3 regions of the Nocardiopsis eucommiae genome follow, and region 1 is predicted to be linked to each of the others. Evidence: predicted binding sites of a transcription regulator. Region 1 holds the regulator's gene; each other region holds the start of a gene.
What was found. The regulator LexA, encoded in region 1, represses DNA repair genes until DNA is damaged. The targets are predictions, from matches to a motif close to TCGAACANNTGTTCGA.
Positions count from the first base shown of each region.

Region 2: a site for LexA is predicted at 2,669-2,684, ahead of ruvC (crossover junction endodeoxyribonuclease RuvC). Genes of this name have one in related genera too.
Region 3: a site for LexA is predicted at 2,012-2,027, ahead of recA (recombinase RecA). Genes of this name have one in related genera too.

Region 1 is NZ_CBDRIY010000001.1:70,762-76,567, forward strand. Features, by position in the region: gene leuS (leucine--tRNA ligase) at 1-44, shown strand, start outside; gene ACRWK8_RS00335 (hypothetical protein) at 163-744, shown strand; gene ACRWK8_RS00340 (hypothetical protein) at 741-1,418, shown strand; gene ACRWK8_RS00345 (alpha/beta hydrolase family protein) at 1,598-2,683, opposite strand; gene lexA (transcriptional repressor LexA) at 2,734-3,387, opposite strand; gene nrdR (transcriptional regulator NrdR) at 4,075-4,557, shown strand; gene ACRWK8_RS00360 (vitamin B12-dependent ribonucleotide reductase) at 4,688-5,806, shown strand, end outside.
Region 2 is NZ_CBDRIY010000016.1:5,364-11,169, forward strand. Features, by position in the region: gene ACRWK8_RS12390 (hypothetical protein) at 1-486, opposite strand, end outside; gene ACRWK8_RS12395 (molecular chaperone DnaJ) at 526-1,644, opposite strand; gene ACRWK8_RS12400 (NUDIX hydrolase) at 1,695-2,519, opposite strand; gene ruvC (crossover junction endodeoxyribonuclease RuvC) at 2,729-3,277, shown strand; gene ruvA (Holliday junction branch migration protein RuvA) at 3,353-3,967, shown strand; gene ruvB (Holliday junction branch migration DNA helicase RuvB) at 3,998-5,074, shown strand; gene yajC (preprotein translocase subunit YajC) at 5,395-5,760, shown strand.
Region 3 is NZ_CBDRIY010000024.1:48,016-53,821, forward strand. Features, by position in the region: gene ACRWK8_RS16660 (ATP-dependent helicase) at 1-1,639, opposite strand, end outside; gene ACRWK8_RS16665 (DUF3046 domain-containing protein) at 1,761-1,955, shown strand; gene recA (recombinase RecA) at 2,137-3,258, shown strand; gene ACRWK8_RS16675 (regulatory protein RecX) at 3,251-3,844, shown strand; gene ACRWK8_RS16680 (class I SAM-dependent methyltransferase) at 4,039-4,668, shown strand; gene ACRWK8_RS16685 (S9 family peptidase) at 4,895-5,806, opposite strand, start outside.

The sequences.
Region 1 (5,806 bases):
TGATCGTCCGCGCGCCCAAGCTGGTGAACATCGTCGTCGGTTGATCCGTCGCGCGGGGCGGTGGTCGCGGTGGCGACCACCGCCCTCTACCTTGAGCGTGACAACTGATTGGGAGGCGGTGGCCGGGTGGGCTCTGCGACGGGTGCTGGACCACGACCCTGGGTGCGGGCGGCGATCGTGGTGACGGGCGCGGTGGTGGTCTCCGCGGCCGCCGTCGGAGGCGGCCTCTGGATCGCCGGGGGCGACCCGGACCAGCCCGGGGGCGGTGACGCCTACACCGCCGCGCCCCCGTGCGGAGTGGTCCCCGAGCACGCGGTCGCCCAGGCGCTGCCCGGGGCGGTCCTGGAGTCGGACGACGGCGGCCCCCTGGCGGGCGGTGACAGCACCGCGTGCGTGTGGACCACGGCCGGGCTCGGGGGTGACCAGCAGGGGGTCCTGAGGGTGGACCTGACCGCGCGCTTCACCGACGCCTCCGCCGAGCCGACCGTGACCGGTGACGCGTCCGCCGCCCTGGCCCAGGCCGCGCTCGTGCCCCCGCGCGGCGCGTCCGTGGTTCTGGGGTCGGGAGCCGAGGCCGAGGTCTGGCGCGGCCAGGTCCCCGGCACCGCAGAGCTCGCCTTCCACACCGACAACCTGCTGGTCCGCGTCTCCTACACCGCCGTGGACGAGGACGACCCGGTGGCCTTCGACCGTGCCGAGGAGACCATCGTGGCCTTCGCCGACCAGCTGGGGGAGGCCCTGTGACCGGCCCGTATCCCGAACCCCGGCACTTCGGTCAGCCGGAGGACCCCGGTGCCGCACCGCCGCAGAGCCGGGGCCTGGCCGTCACCCTGCTCGTCGTCCTGATCGTGGCCGTGCTGGCTCTCGCGGGCTGGCTCGCCTGGTACCTGCTGGGCAACGGCGTGGAAGAGGGCGAGTTCGAGGCCGCGCCCGAGTGCGGGGTCGGCGAGACCGAGGCCCTGGCGGAACTCGTGCCGGGCTACGAGAGCGAGATCGAGGAGACCGTCGGCACCGCCCAGGACGCCTTCGGGACCGGTTGGCAGTGCCGTTGGGCCACCCCCGAGGGTGCGGGCGAGTCCGTGCCCTCCGCCGCCACCCTGGTCATGGTCGCCGCCCCGGTCGAGGGCGGCCAGGAGACCGCCGCCGACACCCTGCGCTCCACGGCGGGAGGGAACGACGCCCAGCCGGTGGACGGCCTGGGCGACGAGGCCCTCACGTGGGTGGAGGAGGGCGCGTTCGAGGTGGGTTGTGTGGGCGTGCGGGTCTCCAACCTGTACGTCGAGTCCTGCTACACCGCCGCCACCGACTACGACGCGGTGGGGTCCGTGGACGGGGCGGTCGCGGCCGAGGACGCCGAAGTCCTCGCCCGTGCCGTCGTCGAGCGGCTGCCCGCCTCCGGGGACGACCAGGACGACTAGGGCGTGTTCCGCGGATGCTCCCGCCGGTGGCGGCGGAGCGGCCGTCGACGCGCGAGGCGGCCCGGCGTCGTCGCGGTCGCGGAACGCTCCGGCGGCCGGGACTTCCTCGCGGGCGTCCCCGCCCGGGTGATCCGGGCGATCGACCGAGTCCGGCCGGTGGCCCGCGGTCCGGGGACCGCCTAACGCAGACCGCCGAGGAACCGTTCCAGGGCCGGGGTGACGTCGGGTGAGAAGGCGCGGTCCGCGTCGAGGGCGGCGGCGCCGGGGGAGTCGTCGTACTCGCGCAGGATGTGGTCGGCGCCGGGCAGGTCCACCCGCTCGGCACCGTCCATACCGGTCATGAGCCGGTCGATCTCCTCCTCGTTGACCTGGGCGTCCCGGTCGCCCCACAGAACCAGGACCGGGGTGTCCCCGGGCAGCTCCTCGGCCAGCTCGACCGGGTCGAAGGAGTCGATCCACGCCAGGTAGTCCGCGCCGTTCGCGTCGAACAGGCCGGTGGAGTCGGTCTCGGGCAGCTCCGAGCCGGAGCGCACCGCGGCCCGGCCCGCCCGCAGGTCGGAGAGCATCGTCGCGGCGGTCACCTCGCCGACGCCGCCCTGGGCCTCGGCGGTGCGGACCTGCTCGGACAGCTGTCGGTCGATCAGGTCAAGCATGCGCGTGCCGGGCGGGGCGGCCAGCACCAGGGCCGGTTCGGCGTCGAGGACCTCATGGGCGCGCAGGGCGAACAGGGCGCCCTCGCTGTGGCCCAGGATGACGGTGCGCTCGGGGTCCACCTCGGGCTGGGCGACCAGTTCCGCGTAGGCGGCGGCCATCTGCCGCTCGAAGACCAGGGGGTCGACCGGCTGGTCGAGGGCCTCCTCCTCGGCTTCGCTCATGGCGTCCGGGTCGGCGCTGCCGAACTTGTCGTAGCGCAGCGACGCCGCACCGGCCCCGCTCAGCACACGGGCGAGGTTCAGGTTGGTGTTGGCCTCGGGGCGCCCGGGGCCGTTGCCGTTCCGGTCGGTGGGGCCGCTACCGGAGATGATGAGCACCCCGGGGACGGTGCCCCCGTCACCCCCGGGGGTGGTGAAGGTGCCGGGCACCGTGAAGCCGCCCCCCTCGAAGGACACCTCGCGCTCCTGCCCGGAGGCGCCGGGAAGGGCGGGCCCGTCACCGCCGTCGCTGGGCGCGCAGGCGGAGACCAGCAGCGTCCCGGCGGCCAGGGTCGCGGCCAGGAGGGCGCGGGTCGGGGAGGGGGACACGGGGGCGGAGACAGGTGACGACACGTCCTCAGCGTATCGGCCCACCCACCGCCCCCGGCTTCGGGGATCCGCGCTCAGACCCTGCGCATGACCGTGACGACCTTGCCGAGGATGGTGGCCTCGTCACCCTGGATGGGCTCGTAGGCGTCGTTGCGCGGCATCAGCCACACGTGCCCGTCCGGCTCTCTGCGCAGCACCTTGACGGTCGCCTCGTCGTCCAGCATCGCCGCGACGATGTCACCGTTCTCGGCCGTCTGCTGCTGACGGACGACCACCAGGTCGCCGTCGGTGATCGCGGCGTCGATCATCGAGTCGCCCACCACGGTGAGCATGAAGAGGCGGCCCTCACCGACCAGCTGGCGCGGCAGCGCGAGGACGTCCTCCACGGCCTCCTCCGCCAGGATCGGGCCACCGGCGGCGATCCGGCCGACCAGCGGGACCGAGGCCGCCCTGGTGGAGTCGGCGGTGAGCTCCTCCTGGGTGAGGGTCTGGGAGGTCTCCCTGCCGGGGGTCCGCAGCTCCACGGCGCGTGGCCGGTTCTGGTCCCGGTGCAGGTACCCCTTGCGCTGGAGCACCTTCAGCTGGTGCGCCACGCTGGAGGGGCTGGACAGGCCGACGGTGTCCCCGATCTCCCGGATGGACGGCGGGTACCCCCGTTCCCGGACGTACCTCTGGATGCAGTTGAGGACACTCTGCTGGCGCGCGGTGAGCCTGGGGGTGTCGGGCACGGACGCGCCCGGTTCGCCGACGGGCGAAAGAACGGTGGTGGGTCCGGAGCCGACGGCTCCGGGGTTCTCCTCCGGCACGGCCGGGCCTCCTCGGTGTTCGGTTCGGTCAGGGCGCGTGTGCGGCCGGTCACCGGCCACGCGGACCGGACGGCGAAGCCGGTGTGAAATCAAGGTCAACTTTAGTCGTTGCACACGGTGATATCAAACAAGCGTTCGAGAGTCCGTGGACGGGGTCGCGGAGGGATTTCCCTTTGTGTTTTCACGCGCCGATTTCCGGTGGCCGGACTTATGTGTGTACACGCGTGCGGTGGCCGTTGTCCGTCGAATGCGGGATCCGGTATGGGGTTCGTCTCGCCGTGCCCCGCCGTCGCTCCACGGCCTCGGGGGGGAGGGGAATTCGGTCGGCGGTTCGGTGTGGCGGGCGTCGGGCGGCGCGTCCCCGCCCCCTTATCCTGGGATTCGGCTTCCGGAGTCGCGCACCCCCGTTTCCACCTCCTCGAACCCCGTTCCTTGGCGGCCTCCGCCGCCGGATTGGGGACACGCCGTGGGCCGGGTTGCGGGTGTCCGCCTGAGCGCCTAGGTTCGACCACAACATCTGGTGTTGACGCGGGGGCCGTGGTCAATAAGTTGTGGTTAAGTAGACTCCAAGGGTTGTTGGTCGGGTACAGGAAAGCCAGGTGAACCGGGATGCACTGTCCGTTCTGCCGTCATCCGGACACCCGGGTGATCGACAGCAGGTCCACCGACGACGGCGCGGCCATCCGGCGCCGTCGGACCTGCCCCGTCTGCGAACGCCGCTTCACCACGCAGGAGACGGTCCTGCTCATGGTGGCGAAGCGGTCCGGGGTCACCGAACCCTTCAGCCGTACCAAGATCATCGCCGGGGTGCGCCGCGCCTGCCAGGGCCGCCCCGTCTCCGAGGACGCGCTGGCCAAGCTCGGCCAGCAGGTCGAGGAGGAGATCCGGGGGCGCGGCGTGGCCGAGGTGCCCGCCCACGAGATCGGCCTGGCCATCCTGGGTCCCATGCGTGACCTGGACGAGGTCGCCTACCTGCACTTCGCCAGCGTCTACCGCGGGTTCGAGAGCCTCGCGGACTTCGAGGCCGAGATCGCCAGCCTGCGAGAGGACCGCGAGGGCCAGGCGGAGCCCGCGGTCGACACCACCGGGTAGGGAACCCGGAACCGCCACCGCGAGGTGGGCGGGAGCACGGCGAACACCGTACCTCCGCACCATCCCGAACACATGAACGTCCGCGCGGTCACCGCCGGGTCCGCGCATGACCTTCGGGGGAGGCGCCGCCATGGCGCGAAAGACGAGCGGTACGACCAGGCGCGAGGGCGGGGGCCTGCGCGTCGGCCGGGTCAACACCACCGAGGGCGTCCATCCCTACGACACCCTCGAATGGGAACTCCGCGACGTCGTCATGACCAACTGGCGCGACGGCACCGTCAACTTCGAGCAGCGCGGCGTCGAGTTCCCCACCACCTGGTCGGTGAACGCCACCCAGATCGTGGCGAGCAAGTACTTCCGCGGGGCCGTCGGCACTCCGGAACGCGAAACCAGCCTCAAGCAGCTCATCGACCGGGTCGTCGACGTGTACACGAGCACCGGACGCGAGCACGGCTACTTCGCCACGGGGCAGGACGCCGAGGTCTTCGACCACGAACTCAAGTACGCCCTGGCCCACCAGCTGTTCAGCTTCAACTCGCCGGTCTGGTTCAACGTCGGAACCTCGTCCAGGGCCCAGGTCTCCGCGTGTTTCATCCTCTCCGTGGACGACACGATGGAGTCGATCCTGGACTGGTACAAGGAGGAGGGGCTGATCTTCAAGGGCGGCTCCGGCGCGGGCGTGAACCTGTCGCGTATCCGATCCAGCAGGGAACTGCTGTCCTCCGGGGGCTCGGCCTCGGGTCCGGTCTCCTTCATGCGCGGCGCGGACGCCTCCGCCGGGACCATCAAGTCCGGCGGCGCCACCCGCCGGGCCGCCAAGATGGTGGTACTCGACGTGGACCACCCCGACATCGAGGAGTTCGTCGAGACCAAGTCCCGTGAGGAGCACAAGATCCGCGCCCTGCGCGACGCGGGCTTCGACGTGGATCTGGGCGGAGACGACATGTTCAGCGTCCAGTACCAGAACGCCAACAACTCCGTCCGCGTGTCCGACGCCTTCATGCGCGCCGTGGAGACCGGTTCCGAGTTCGGCCTGACCTCCCGTACCACGGGCGACGTCGTCGCCACCGTCGACGCCAAGGAGCTCTTCCACCGGATGGCCCGTGCGGCGTGGGAGTGCGCCGACCCGGGCATCCAGTACGACGGCACCATCCAGGACTGGCACACCAACCCCGAGACCGGCCGCATCAGCGCGAGCAATCCCTGCAGTGAGTACCTCAGTCTGGACGACTCGTCCTGCAACCTGGCC
Region 2 (5,806 bases), on a different contig from region 1:
GGCCATGAAGTACATCGCCAGCTCGTAGGACTCGGTCGTCTGGCCGCCGCCCCCGCCCTCCAGCACGATGTTGCCGAGGTCGTCCTCCAGCTCGTTGCCGGACTCGAACTGGCCGACCTGGAGCGGCACGCGGTCACAGGTGGCGTCACCGACCGCACCGAACAGGATCTGAGGGTCCGCCACGTAGCCCCGGCGGAGCAGCAGCCCGAACAGGTCGGGAAGCTTGGTCTGGAGGGCGCGGGGCACACGCCCCATCGAACCGGTGACGTCGAAGAGCACCGACACCGCCAGCGAGTTCGGGTGGGCGTCGGAGTCGCGGCTCTCCCGGACGCCCACGCCGCGCGGGTCGAGTGAGGGGTGGGCCCGCCACTGGTCGCGCGGGGCGGAGGTGACGTCGTCGTGGTAGTCGAACCCGCTGCTGCCGGCGGAGGCCTGGTAGGCCCGTCGGGCGTGGTGGGCGTCGGTGGACCAGCTGCTGCTTCCCATGGTGGTCTCCTTCTTCTCCCGGGTGGGGTGGGGTGGGGGTCAGATCGGGGCGGGCATGTGGAAGGGGCGGAACCGGCGTGGGCCGAAGCACCGCTCCAACGCCCCGTCGAGCTCGTCGAGCAGAGCGAACGCGTCCGCGGGCCGTCGGTCGGGGGAGGGGAGCGTGCACCCGCGCGCCAGGGCCCGCAACGGCCCGGGCAGGCGGCCGCGGGTCACGAACTCCACGCACCGGGTGGCCATGTACACGTCCGTCGCGGGCACGGCCGGGCGGCGCCGGGCGACCTCGGGCGGATACGTGTCCACCCGGTGCGGCACCATCGCCGGAACGTGGGGCGCGGTGCGCGACTCTCCGAAGGTGACGGAGTAGCACCAGTCCACGAGGACGAGACCGTGCGCCTCGGGGTGGATCAGGACGTGCTCGGGGACGACCGCGCCGTGCACGACCCCGGACCGGTGGGCGTCGCCCAGCGCGACCAGCAGGCGCCGCCACATCCACGCGGCGTCGCGCGGGTCGATCCCGTCCGGGTGGGCCCGCCGCACCTCGGCCAGGCTGTGGAAACCGGACAGCAGCCCCAGGACGTTGCCGCGCCGCTCCACCCCGGTGGCCGCGTCGCGGTGGCGGACCGACTCCACCAGCTCCGGGAAGAACGCGCGGAACGCATCGTCGCCGCGTTCCCCGATCCGGCGCAGCGCGGTGGCCTCGGCCAGGATCAGGTCGTTGTCGCGCGGGGCCCGGGGGAGCTTGAGCACCCCGTCCCGCCAGGGACCGCCGACGCAGTCGCCCTCCCGCCACCGGACCGGGTGGAGGTCGGCCACGTCGCCGCCGGCCAGGGAGCCGCCCCGGCTCACGTGGTAGGTCCGGGCCCGGGTCACCAGGGTGAGGTCGTCGAGGCCCAGGCCCCCCTCGGCCGCCAGCCGGTAGCGCCGCCACGCCTCGGTGAGCCCGGAGAACCCGGCCGCGGCCTCGGCCGCGCGGGAGGGGGGAGCGGAGTCCGGGTGGAGCAGCCGGGCCAGGCGCCGGTACGCGGCCGTGGCGGCTGGGGGCACCGCCCCGCCGTCGACCGGCAGGGGACCGAACAGCGCGGTGGGGTCGGCCGCGAGACCGAGGTCGCGCAGGGCGGAGTCGAATCCGTCGTGGGGGTGCCGCTCCTGGTCCATGCCTCTCCTCTCCGGGGATGTGGTGCGTCGGGGGCGCACCGGGGTCGGGATCACTGGGAGCCGCGCAGCAGCGGCGGGTGGAGGAGGGCGGCCCCGCCCGCCCGGTACAGGCGGGCGCGGCGTCCGCCTCCCGCGCCCCCGCGCTCGGCCAGCTCACCGGTGTCCTCCACGAACCCCGGGGTGGCCTGGATCTTGCGGTGGAAGTTGGCGGCGTGGAGGGTGCGGCCCCACACCGCCTCGTACACCCCGCGCAGCGCGGAGACGGTGAAGGTGGGAGGGAGGAACGCGGCGGCCAGAGCGGTGTACTCCAGCTTGGAACGGGCGCGTTCGACCGCGTCGCCCAGGACGCGCGCGTGGTCGAAGGCGAGTTCGTGCCGCTCCCGGGACCCGTCGCCGTGGCCGAGCGCGGTCCACGGCACCCAGGCGGCCTCGGCCGTGTCGCGGCCGGTGTGCGGGTCGGGCAGGTCGGGGGCGAGCACCATGTACGCCACCGAGACCACCCGCATGCGCGGGTCCCGGTCGATCGCCCCGTAGGTGCCGAGCTGTTCGAGGTGGAGCTCGGCGGGCAGCGGGGTCTTCTCGGTGAGTACGCGCAGGGCGGCGTCGGGCAGGTCGTGGTCGGCCGGGCCCCCGGGGCCGTCCTCCGCCCGCACGAACCCGCCGGGCAGGGCCCACCGCCCGAGCTGGGGCTGTCGGGTGCGCCGTCCGAGCAGGACGTGGGGGAGGCCGTCGCGGATGGTCATCGCCACCACGTCGACGGTGACGGCGACCGGCGCGAAGGCGTGCGGGTCGTAGCCGTCGAGGTACCTGCGCTCGTCGGCCGCGTCGTAGTGGCCCGCCTCCGTGCCGGTCGGCCCGTCGATCCCCTCGGACACCGCGTCCTCCAAGTTGTTCTCAAGATGAGTTTTTCTCGATGTGAGTTGAACTTAGCATCGCTCGCCCCGTCCGTCCACCCCCGCCCGGGCTGCGGCCCGACACGCCGCCCGTCGCGGACGATCCCGTCGTCGCCCGCCGCTAGCATGGTGCGAACGGACGTTCGAGAGCGGCGTCCGCCGGACGACCGAGCGAAGGACCGGGTGGAGACGTGCGCGTGCTGGGGATCGACCCGGGGCTGACCCGCTGCGGGGTCGGAGCCGTGGAGGGCGCCATCGGCCGCCCCCTGCGCCTGCTGGCGGCCGACGCCATCCGCACCAGCCCCGACACCCCGCTCCCGCAGCGCCTGGTGGAGGTCGAGCGCGGCATCGAGGAGTGGCTGGACACCTACGAACCGGACGCCGTCGCCGTCGAACGCGTCTTCGCCCAGCACAACCTCAGCACCGTGATGGGCACCGCCCAGGCCAGCGGCATCGCCCTGGTCTGCGCCGCCCGGCGCGGCCTGCCCGTGGCCACCCACACCCCCAGCGAGGCCAAGGCCGCCATCACTGGCAGCGGTCGTGCCGACAAGAAACAGGTCGGCGGCATGGTGGCGCGTATCCTCGGACTCGACGGGCCGCCGAAACCGGCCGACGCCGCGGACGCCGTGGCCCTGGCCATCTGCCACATCTGGCGCGGCGGGGCCCAGGCCCGGGTCGCCCAGGCCCAACAGGACTTCGCCCGCAAGGTGGAACTGGCCCGCCGCACACGCGGCCGCTGACACCCGGGCGGCGACGCCCACAGCAGCAGCACCCCCAGGAAGGAGACGGGCACCCCTCCCGGTGTCCCACACGAGATGATCGCGTTCCTCACCGGCCGGGTGGCCGCACGCGGCGCGGCCAGCGCCGTGATCGACGTCGGCGGCGTCGGCATGAGCGTCCAGTGCACCCCCTCCGCCCTCTCCCGACTCCACGTGGGGGAGGAGGGGACCGTGGCCACCAGCCTCGTCGTGCGCGAGGACTCCCTCACCCTCTTCGGGTTCGCCGACGACGACGAGCGGAACCTCTTCGAGCAGGTGCAGACCGCCTCCGGCATCGGACCCCGCATCGCCCTGGCCATGCTCGCCGTGCACAGCCCCGACAGCCTCCGCCAGGCCGTGGCCACCGAGGACACCACCGCCCTCACCCGGGTGCCCGGCATCGGCAAGAAGGGCGCCCAGCGCATCGTCCTGGAGCTGCGCGGCAAACTCGACGCCCCGGTCATGACCGACGGCACCCTGCCCCCCGCCGACGGACCCGGCATGGAACCCCACGGGGCCTGGCGCGGACAGGTCGTCTCCGGGCTGGTCAACCTCGGCTGGTCCAGCAAGGACGCCGAGGCCGCGGCCGCCGCCGTGGCCGCCGAGGCCGAGGACACCGACGACGTCACCGTGCTGCTGCGCAGCGCCCTGCGCAGGCTCAGCCGCGCCTAGCCCCCAACGGGAACCGGAGGGAGAACACCCGTGTACGAGCGTGACGCCGTCTCGCCCGAGGCCGACGTCGAGGAACACCAGATCGAGGGTGCGCTGCGCCCGAGGAACCTGGACGAGTTCGTCGGCCAGCACCGGGTGCGCGAACAGCTCTCCCTGGTCCTGCACAGCGCCCAGCGCCGGGGCCGCGCCCCCGACCACATCCTCATGTCCGGCGGCCCGGGCCTGGGCAAGACCACCCTGGCCATGATCATCGCCGCCGAACTCGGCGCGCCCCTGCGCATCACCTCGGGCCCGGCCATCGAACGCTCCGGTGACCTGGCGGCCGTGCTCTCCACCCTCCAGGAGGGCGAGGTCCTCTTCCTCGACGAGATCCACCGTATGGCCCGCCCGGCGGAGGAGATGCTCTACGTCGCCATGGAGGACTTCCGCGTGGACGTCGTGGTCGGCAAGGGGCCCGGCGCCACCGCGATCCCGCTCGACATCGCCCCCTTCACCCTGGTGGGGGCGACCACCCGTGCGGGCATGCTTCCCGCGCCCCTGCGCGACCGCTTCGGCTTCACCGCGCACATGGACTTCTACGAGCCCGACGAACTGGAGCAGATCCTGCACCGCTCCGCCGGGCTGCTCGGTGCCCCGCTGGACGGCGACGCGGCCCACGAGATCGCCGGTCGCTCGCGCGGCACGCCCCGGATCGCCAACCGCCTGCTGCGCCGCGTGCGCGACTACGCGGAGGTCCGCGGCGGGGGCCACCTCACCCTGGCCAACGCCCGGGCCGCCCTGGAGCTGTACGAGGTGGACGCGCTCGGGCTGGACCGCCTGGACCGTGCCATCCTGGACGTGCTCATGAACCGCTTCCGGGGCGGGCCGGTGGGACTGTCCACGCTCGCGGTGTCCGTGGGCGAGGAGGCCGAGACGGTGGAGGTGGTCGCGGAGCCCTTCCTGGTGCGTTCCGGCTTCCTCGCCCGGACCCCACGCGGGCGGGTGGCCACCCCGATGGCCTGGGCGCACATGGGGATCACCCCGCCGCCGGACGCCGCCTTCGGCGCCGCGGCCGACCCCGCCGCCAACGCCGCCGGACGGGCCGGTCACGGCACCCCGGCTTCCTGACCGGGGCGGGAACCCCACAACGGGCCTCGGGCGGGTGGCGTGAGGCGCGTGCGCGAACCGGGTCCGAACCGTTAGCGCACCGACCCCCGGGCGGTGGGGCGCCGGTGACCGGCGCCACGTAAACTGGGCCGAACCAGCCAGGACGGGGCAGCGCCCCCGACTGGTGTCGTCGGACACCGGCGGAACGAGTTGGCTCCCCCGAGCGTTGTAGGCAACGGGTACGACTCCGGCCGCCGTGGTCGGTCGGCCCGAGAAGGTGGTCGTCGCGGTGTCCGAACCGGCAGACGTCGGCCACACGAAACGTCAGGAAGGACGCCCCCGTGCAGGGCATTTACACTCTCGCCGACGCGGCCCAGCAGGAGGGCAGCATCTTCAGCATGATGCTCCCGTTCGTGCTGATCCTCCTGGTCTTCTGGCTCCTGTTCTGGCGCCCGAACCAGAAGCGTCGCCAGCAGGAGACGCAGATGCAGAGCTCCCTGGTCCCCGGCGTCGAGGTCATGACCAAGGCGGGCATCTTCGCCACGGTCGTGGAGATCCACGACCAGGACGTGCTGCTGGAGATCTCCCCGGGCACCCGTATCCGGATGCTCAAGGCCGGTGTCGGCGAGGTCATCACGCCCGCCGCCGACGACACCCCGGTCGAGGACCGTCCCGACTTCGGCGACGACGACAAGCCCAAGGGATAACACCGGGCCGGGCGCGACGCCGCGCCCCGGCTCGCCACAGACTTCG
Region 3 (5,806 bases), on a different contig from region 1:
CGCTGATCACCGCCAGCCGCTGGGCGCCGGGCCGGGCCCGCAGCACGTCCTCGTCGCGGTCCCACACCAGGCGCGGGCGCAGCTCGGCGAACTCGTCCGAGGGGTAGCGGCCCGACAGCATGTCGAGCACCGACTCCAGGACCGCGTCGCTCAGGCGGGCGAAGGGCGCCGCCCGGCGCACCAGCGCCGCCAGCTCGGGCACCGTCCAGTCGTCCATCGCCACCATCGCCACGACCTGCTGTGACAGCACGTCCAGGGGGTCGCTCGGCATCTCCAGCCGTTCGATCCCGCCCGCGCGCATGCGCTCGGTCACCACGGTGGTCGCCAGCAGGTCGCCCCGGTACTGCGGCAGGAACACCCCGCGCGAGGTCTCACCCACCTGGTGACCCGCGCGGCCCACCCGCTGGAGGCCGCTGGCCACGGACGGGGGAGCGGCCACCTGGACCACCAGGTCCACCGCGCCCATGTCCACCCCGAGTTCGAGGCTGGAGGTGGCCACCACACACCGCAGCCGCCCCGCCTTGAGGTCGTCCTCGATGAGCTCCCGCTCGGCCTTGGACACGGACCCGTGGTGGGCGCGCGCGATCACCGGGGCACCGCCACGGCTCTGCTCCGACTGGCCGATCACCTGGGCGGCGACCTCCTCACCGGGCAGACCGCCGTCGACGCGTTCGGCGTGGAGGTCGTTGAGCCGGGCACACAGCTTCTCGGCGGTACGGCGGCCGTTGGTGAACACGATGGTGGAGCGGTTGGCCTCGACCAGGTCCAGGACCCGGCGCTCCATGTGCGGCCACACCGAGCCCCGGCTCATGGTGTTGCCCGCGCGCGGGTCCGGGGGCAGGCCCTCGGCGGTGGCGGGCGGGCTCCCGGGTTCGTCCAGGTCGGGGACGGACGCCTCCACCCGCAGGTCCATGCGCGGGGTGTCCGGCGGTGCGACGATCACGGCGCCCGCACCGGGGGTGCCCCCACCGGTTCCGGTCAGGTAGGAGGCGACGGTCTCGCGCGGGCGCACGGTGGCGGACAGGCCGATCCGCTGGGCCGGGCGGTCCAGCAGGGCGGCCAGGCGCTCCAGGCTCAGCGCCAGGTGGGCGCCGCGCTTGGTCCCGGCCAGGGCGTGCACCTCGTCGACGATGACCGTCTCCACCCCCGCCAGTCCCTCGCGCGCCCGGGAGGTCAGGACCAGGAAGAGCGACTCGGGCGTGGTGATGAGGACGTCCGGCGGGTGGGTGGCCATCCGGCGCCGCTCCTGGGCCGGGGTGTCGCCGGTGCGCACCCCCACGGTGACCGGGGACAGGGCCTCCCCGCCGCGCTCGGCGGCGGCCGCGATCCCCGCCAGCGGCTGGCGGAGGTTGCGTTCCACGTCCACGGCGAGCGCCTTGAGCGGTGACACGTACAGGACCCGGCAGCGCCTCGTCCGGTCCGTCGGCACGGGGGCGTGGGTGAGGCGGTCCAGGGACCACAGGAAGGCCGACAGGGTCTTGCCGGACCCGGTCGGCGCCACCACCAGCGTGTCGCGGCCGGAGGCGATCGTCCGCCAGGCCTCGGTCTGGGCGGCCGTGGGACCGTGCGGGAAGGCCCGTCCGAACCAGGTCCGGGTCGCCGTTCCGAAGGGTGCCAGGGGGTCGGTCGCTCCGCTCATCGCACCAGTCTGCCCAAGGGGGCCGACAGATCGGCGCAGGACACCCGGTGCCCGGGACCCGGTGGAACCCGTCCTGTGGACGAGTCCCACCGGCTCCCTCCGGTCACTCATACTGGGGCCGATGAGACTCACTGTTTTCTGGCACAACATGCACGCCCAGTTCGGCGAGGCCTACGCGGACAGCCTGGCCAAGGACTACGTCATCGAGAAGCTCGGCTCCCGCACGGTCAACCAGGCGCTGGCCGACGGGATCTCGGCCAAGGAGGTGTGGCGGGCCGTGTGTGACGCGTTCGACCTTCCCGCCTCCGTGCGCTGACCCGTCCTTCGCCAAGCCCGCGTAAAAACCGGGACGCCAGGGGTTCGCACCGGATTTCGAACATGAGTTCGGGTAGTCTGGGTTCTCGACGGGCGGACGCCGAGCGTCGCGATTGTCGTACCGACCGCGTAGCGTCATGCGCATCATGAAGAAAAAGGCATCAACCCAACAGGGGAATCCCGTGGCATCTGGAGACCGAGACAAGGCTCTCGAAACAGCGCTCGCGCAGATCGAGCGGCAGTTCGGCAAGGGCTCCGTCATGCGCTTGGGGGACGACGACCGTCCGCCGATCGAGGCGATCCCCACCGGCGCCATCGCGCTGGACGTCGCCCTGGGTATCGGCGGCCTGCCCAAGGGCCGGGTCGTCGAGGTCTACGGCCCCGAGTCCAGCGGTAAGACCACCGTCGCGCTGCACGCGGTGGCCAGCGCCCAGAAGATGGGCGGCATCGCCGCCTTCGTCGACGCCGAGCACGCGCTCGACCCCGAGTACGCCAAGAAGATCGGCGTCGACACCGACAACCTCCTCCTCTCCCAGCCGGACACCGGTGAGCAGGCGCTGGAGATCGTCGACATGCTCATCCGCTCCGGCGCCGTCTCGATCATCGTGATCGACTCCGTGGCGGCCCTGGTGCCCCGCGCCGAGATCGAGGGCGAGATGGGCGACAGCCACGTCGGCCTCCAGGCCCGGCTCATGTCCCAGGCGCTGCGCAAGATCGCCGGTGCCCTGCACTCCACCGGCACCACCGCGATCTTCATCAACCAGCTCCGCGAGAAGGTCGGCGTCATGTTCGGCTCGCCGGAGACCACCACCGGTGGCAAGGCGCTGAAGTTCTACGCCTCGGTCCGCCTGGACGTGCGTCGCATCGAGACGCTCAAGGACGGCACCGACGCGGTCGGCAACCGCACCCGCGTCAAGGTCGTCAAGAACAAGGTCGCGCCGCCCTTCAAGCAGGCCGAGTTCGACATCCTCTACGGTGTCGGCGTCTCCCGTGAGGGCAGCCTCATCGACCTGGGCGTGGAGCACGCCATCGTGCGCAAGTCCGGTGCCTGGTACACCTACGACGGCACCCAGCTCGGGCAGGGCAAGGAGAACGCCCGCAACTTCCTGCGCGAGAACGTGGACGTGGCCAAGGAGATCGAGAAGAAGATCAAGGAGAAGCTGGGCATCCCCGGACAGGGTGACGACAGCGCCTCCGGCCCCGCGGAGCCCGCCAAGACCGACCCGGTCAAGGTCGAGGAGCCCAAGGCGCCCGCCAAGCGGGCCGCCGCCAAGACCACCAAGGCCGCCGCCCCGGATGCGTGAGGGGCGCCGGTCAGCCGACCGCGCCGGAGCGGCCGAGGCCGACCCGGTGAGCGCCGACGAGGAGGCCGCTCCGGGCGGGAGACCCGGAGCGGACCTCGAGAACAAGGCCAGGAACCTGGTCCTGAGGATGCTCACCCACTCCCCGCGCACCCGTGCCCAGCTGGAACGCTCCCTGCACCGCAGGGAGTACCCGGACGAGGTGGTGGAACAGGTCCTCAACGGCCTCGACGAGGCCGGGCTGATCGACGACGCCGCCTTCGCCCAGGCCTGGGTCTCCTCCCGGCAGCACGGCAGACACCTGTCCCGCCGGGCCCTGACCCAGGAACTGCGCACCCGGGGAGTGGAGGAGGAGACCGTCCGTGAGGCGGTCTCCGAGGTCAGCGACGAGGACGAGCAGGAGGCGGCCCGCGCCCTGGCCCGCAAGAGCCTGCGCGGAAGTCGTGGCAAGGACAAGGAGTCCCGGATCCGCCGCGCCCTGGGTGTCCTGGGTCGCAAGGGCTACCCGGGCGGTCTGTCCTACCGCATCGTGCGCGAGGAGATGGAACAGGAAGGCCTGGAGGCCGACCTGGACCACCCCGACCTCTAGCCGCCCGCTCGGGGGTGCGCTCATCCGTGCGACGTGGGTTCCGGCGGGTGATCACGCCGTGCCGGCCGCCCTCGGGCGCACCGGTCCCCACGGGACGCGGGTCGGAACGGCCCCGGTCGCCGTGAGCGTGGGCGGGGGCGGGGAGCGACGGCCCGCGCGACGCGGGCCACGCGCGGATGCTAGCTTCCCTTCCCATGACGGAGCACCAGGACCGGACCAGGGCGGCCTACGACGGGGTCGTCGAACTGTACGCGTCGTTGTTCGCCGGTCGGCTGGAGACCCAACCGTTCGCGCGGAACATGATCGGCACCTTCGCCGAGCTGGTGCGCGGGACGGGGAACCCACGGGCGGCCGATGTCGGCTGCGGTCCCGGGCATCTGACGGCCATGCTGGACGACCTGGGGTTGGACGCCTTCGGCCTGGACCTCTCCCCGGCCATGGTCGAGCACGCGCGGCGGGCGTACCCGTCCCTGCGGTTCGACGAGGCGCGGATGGAGGCGCTGCCGGTCGAGGACGGCGCGCTCGGCGGCGTGCTGGCCCACTACTCGATGATCCACACCCCGCCCGAGGAGCTGCCCGCGCTTCTGGCCGAGCAGGCGCGCGTCCTGACCACAGGGGGACTGCTGCTGGTCTCGTTCTTCGCCACGGACGGGCCGGAGACGATCCGCTTCGACCACAGGGTGGCACCCGCCCACAGCTGGCCCGCGGACCGGCTCGCCGGGCTGCTGACCGGGGCCGGGTTCACCGTGGTGGCCCGACTGCTCCACGATCCGGCCTCCGAACGCGGCTTCCTCGACGCCCACCTCCTCGCCCGCCTCGGCTAGGGCGTGCCTGTGCGGGTGCCTTCGCCGGTGGTGGTGGGGCCGCCGTCGTGTGCGCTGGACGCGGGCTCGCACAGCGGGGCCCGACCGGGTCTGGCCGTCCGGGCCTCATCGGCGCGGCGAGAGGCAGCGTGGCGACGCGAGCGCCGCGGAACGATCCGGGAAACACGCCCCAGAGCCCGTCCCAGCGCGCCTCACTCGGCCCGCCCCGACCGGGGCCGCACGGCGATCAGGACGGTTCCGTGGCTTCCCGGATCACGGGCTCACCGGTCACGGCGGTCACACCGGCCTCCGGGGTCACCTCGGGCAGCTGCTCCACGACGGGGAGATCGTCCTCCGGCTCCTCGCGCGGCGCGGGAGGATCGGTGGTGAGCTCCAACGGGGCCACGTCCGGCGTGAAACCGAAGACCCCCGCGTAGAAGGCCAGCTCAGCCTCCAGGGTGCGAACGCGCGCGGCCTCGGACCGGAAGCCGTGCGCCTCACCCTCGAACTCCAGCAGCGCGTACGGCACCTCCCGCCTGCTGAGCCCCGTGGCCATGCGGGTCGCCTGGTCCGGGGTGACCACCCGGTCCTCCAGACCCTGGAAGAGCAGTACGGGGGCCGTGATCTCACCGATCCGGTTGATCGGTGACCGCTCCCGGTAGGTTTCCACGAACCCCGGCAGGGTGCCCACCAGCGTGTCCGTGAAGCGGGACTCGAAGTCGTGGGTGGACTTGACCAGCCCCAGCAGGTCCGTGACACCGAAGTACGACACCCCGCAGGCGAAGGTGTCACCGGTCAGGGCGAGCAGGGCCGTGAGTCCGCCCGCGCTCGGGCCCCGGATGGCCAGACGCTCGGGGTCGGCCAGCCCCTGCTCCACCAGGGCTCGGGCGGCGGCGGTGCAGTCCTCGACGTCCACCGCGCCCCACTGCTTGTGCAGGCGCTTGCGGTAGGAGCGCCCGTAGCCCGTCGAACCGCCGTAGTCCACGTCCACGACGCCGATCCCACGGCTGGTGAAGTAGGCCTTGACCAGGTCCAGCGAGCGCGAGGCCTGCCCCACCGGGCCGCCGTGCGCCCACACCACGTAGGGGGCCGGACCCTCCGAGGAGACCTCGGGGTTGGTGGGCGGGTACACGTTGGCGTGCACCGTCGCCCCGTAGCG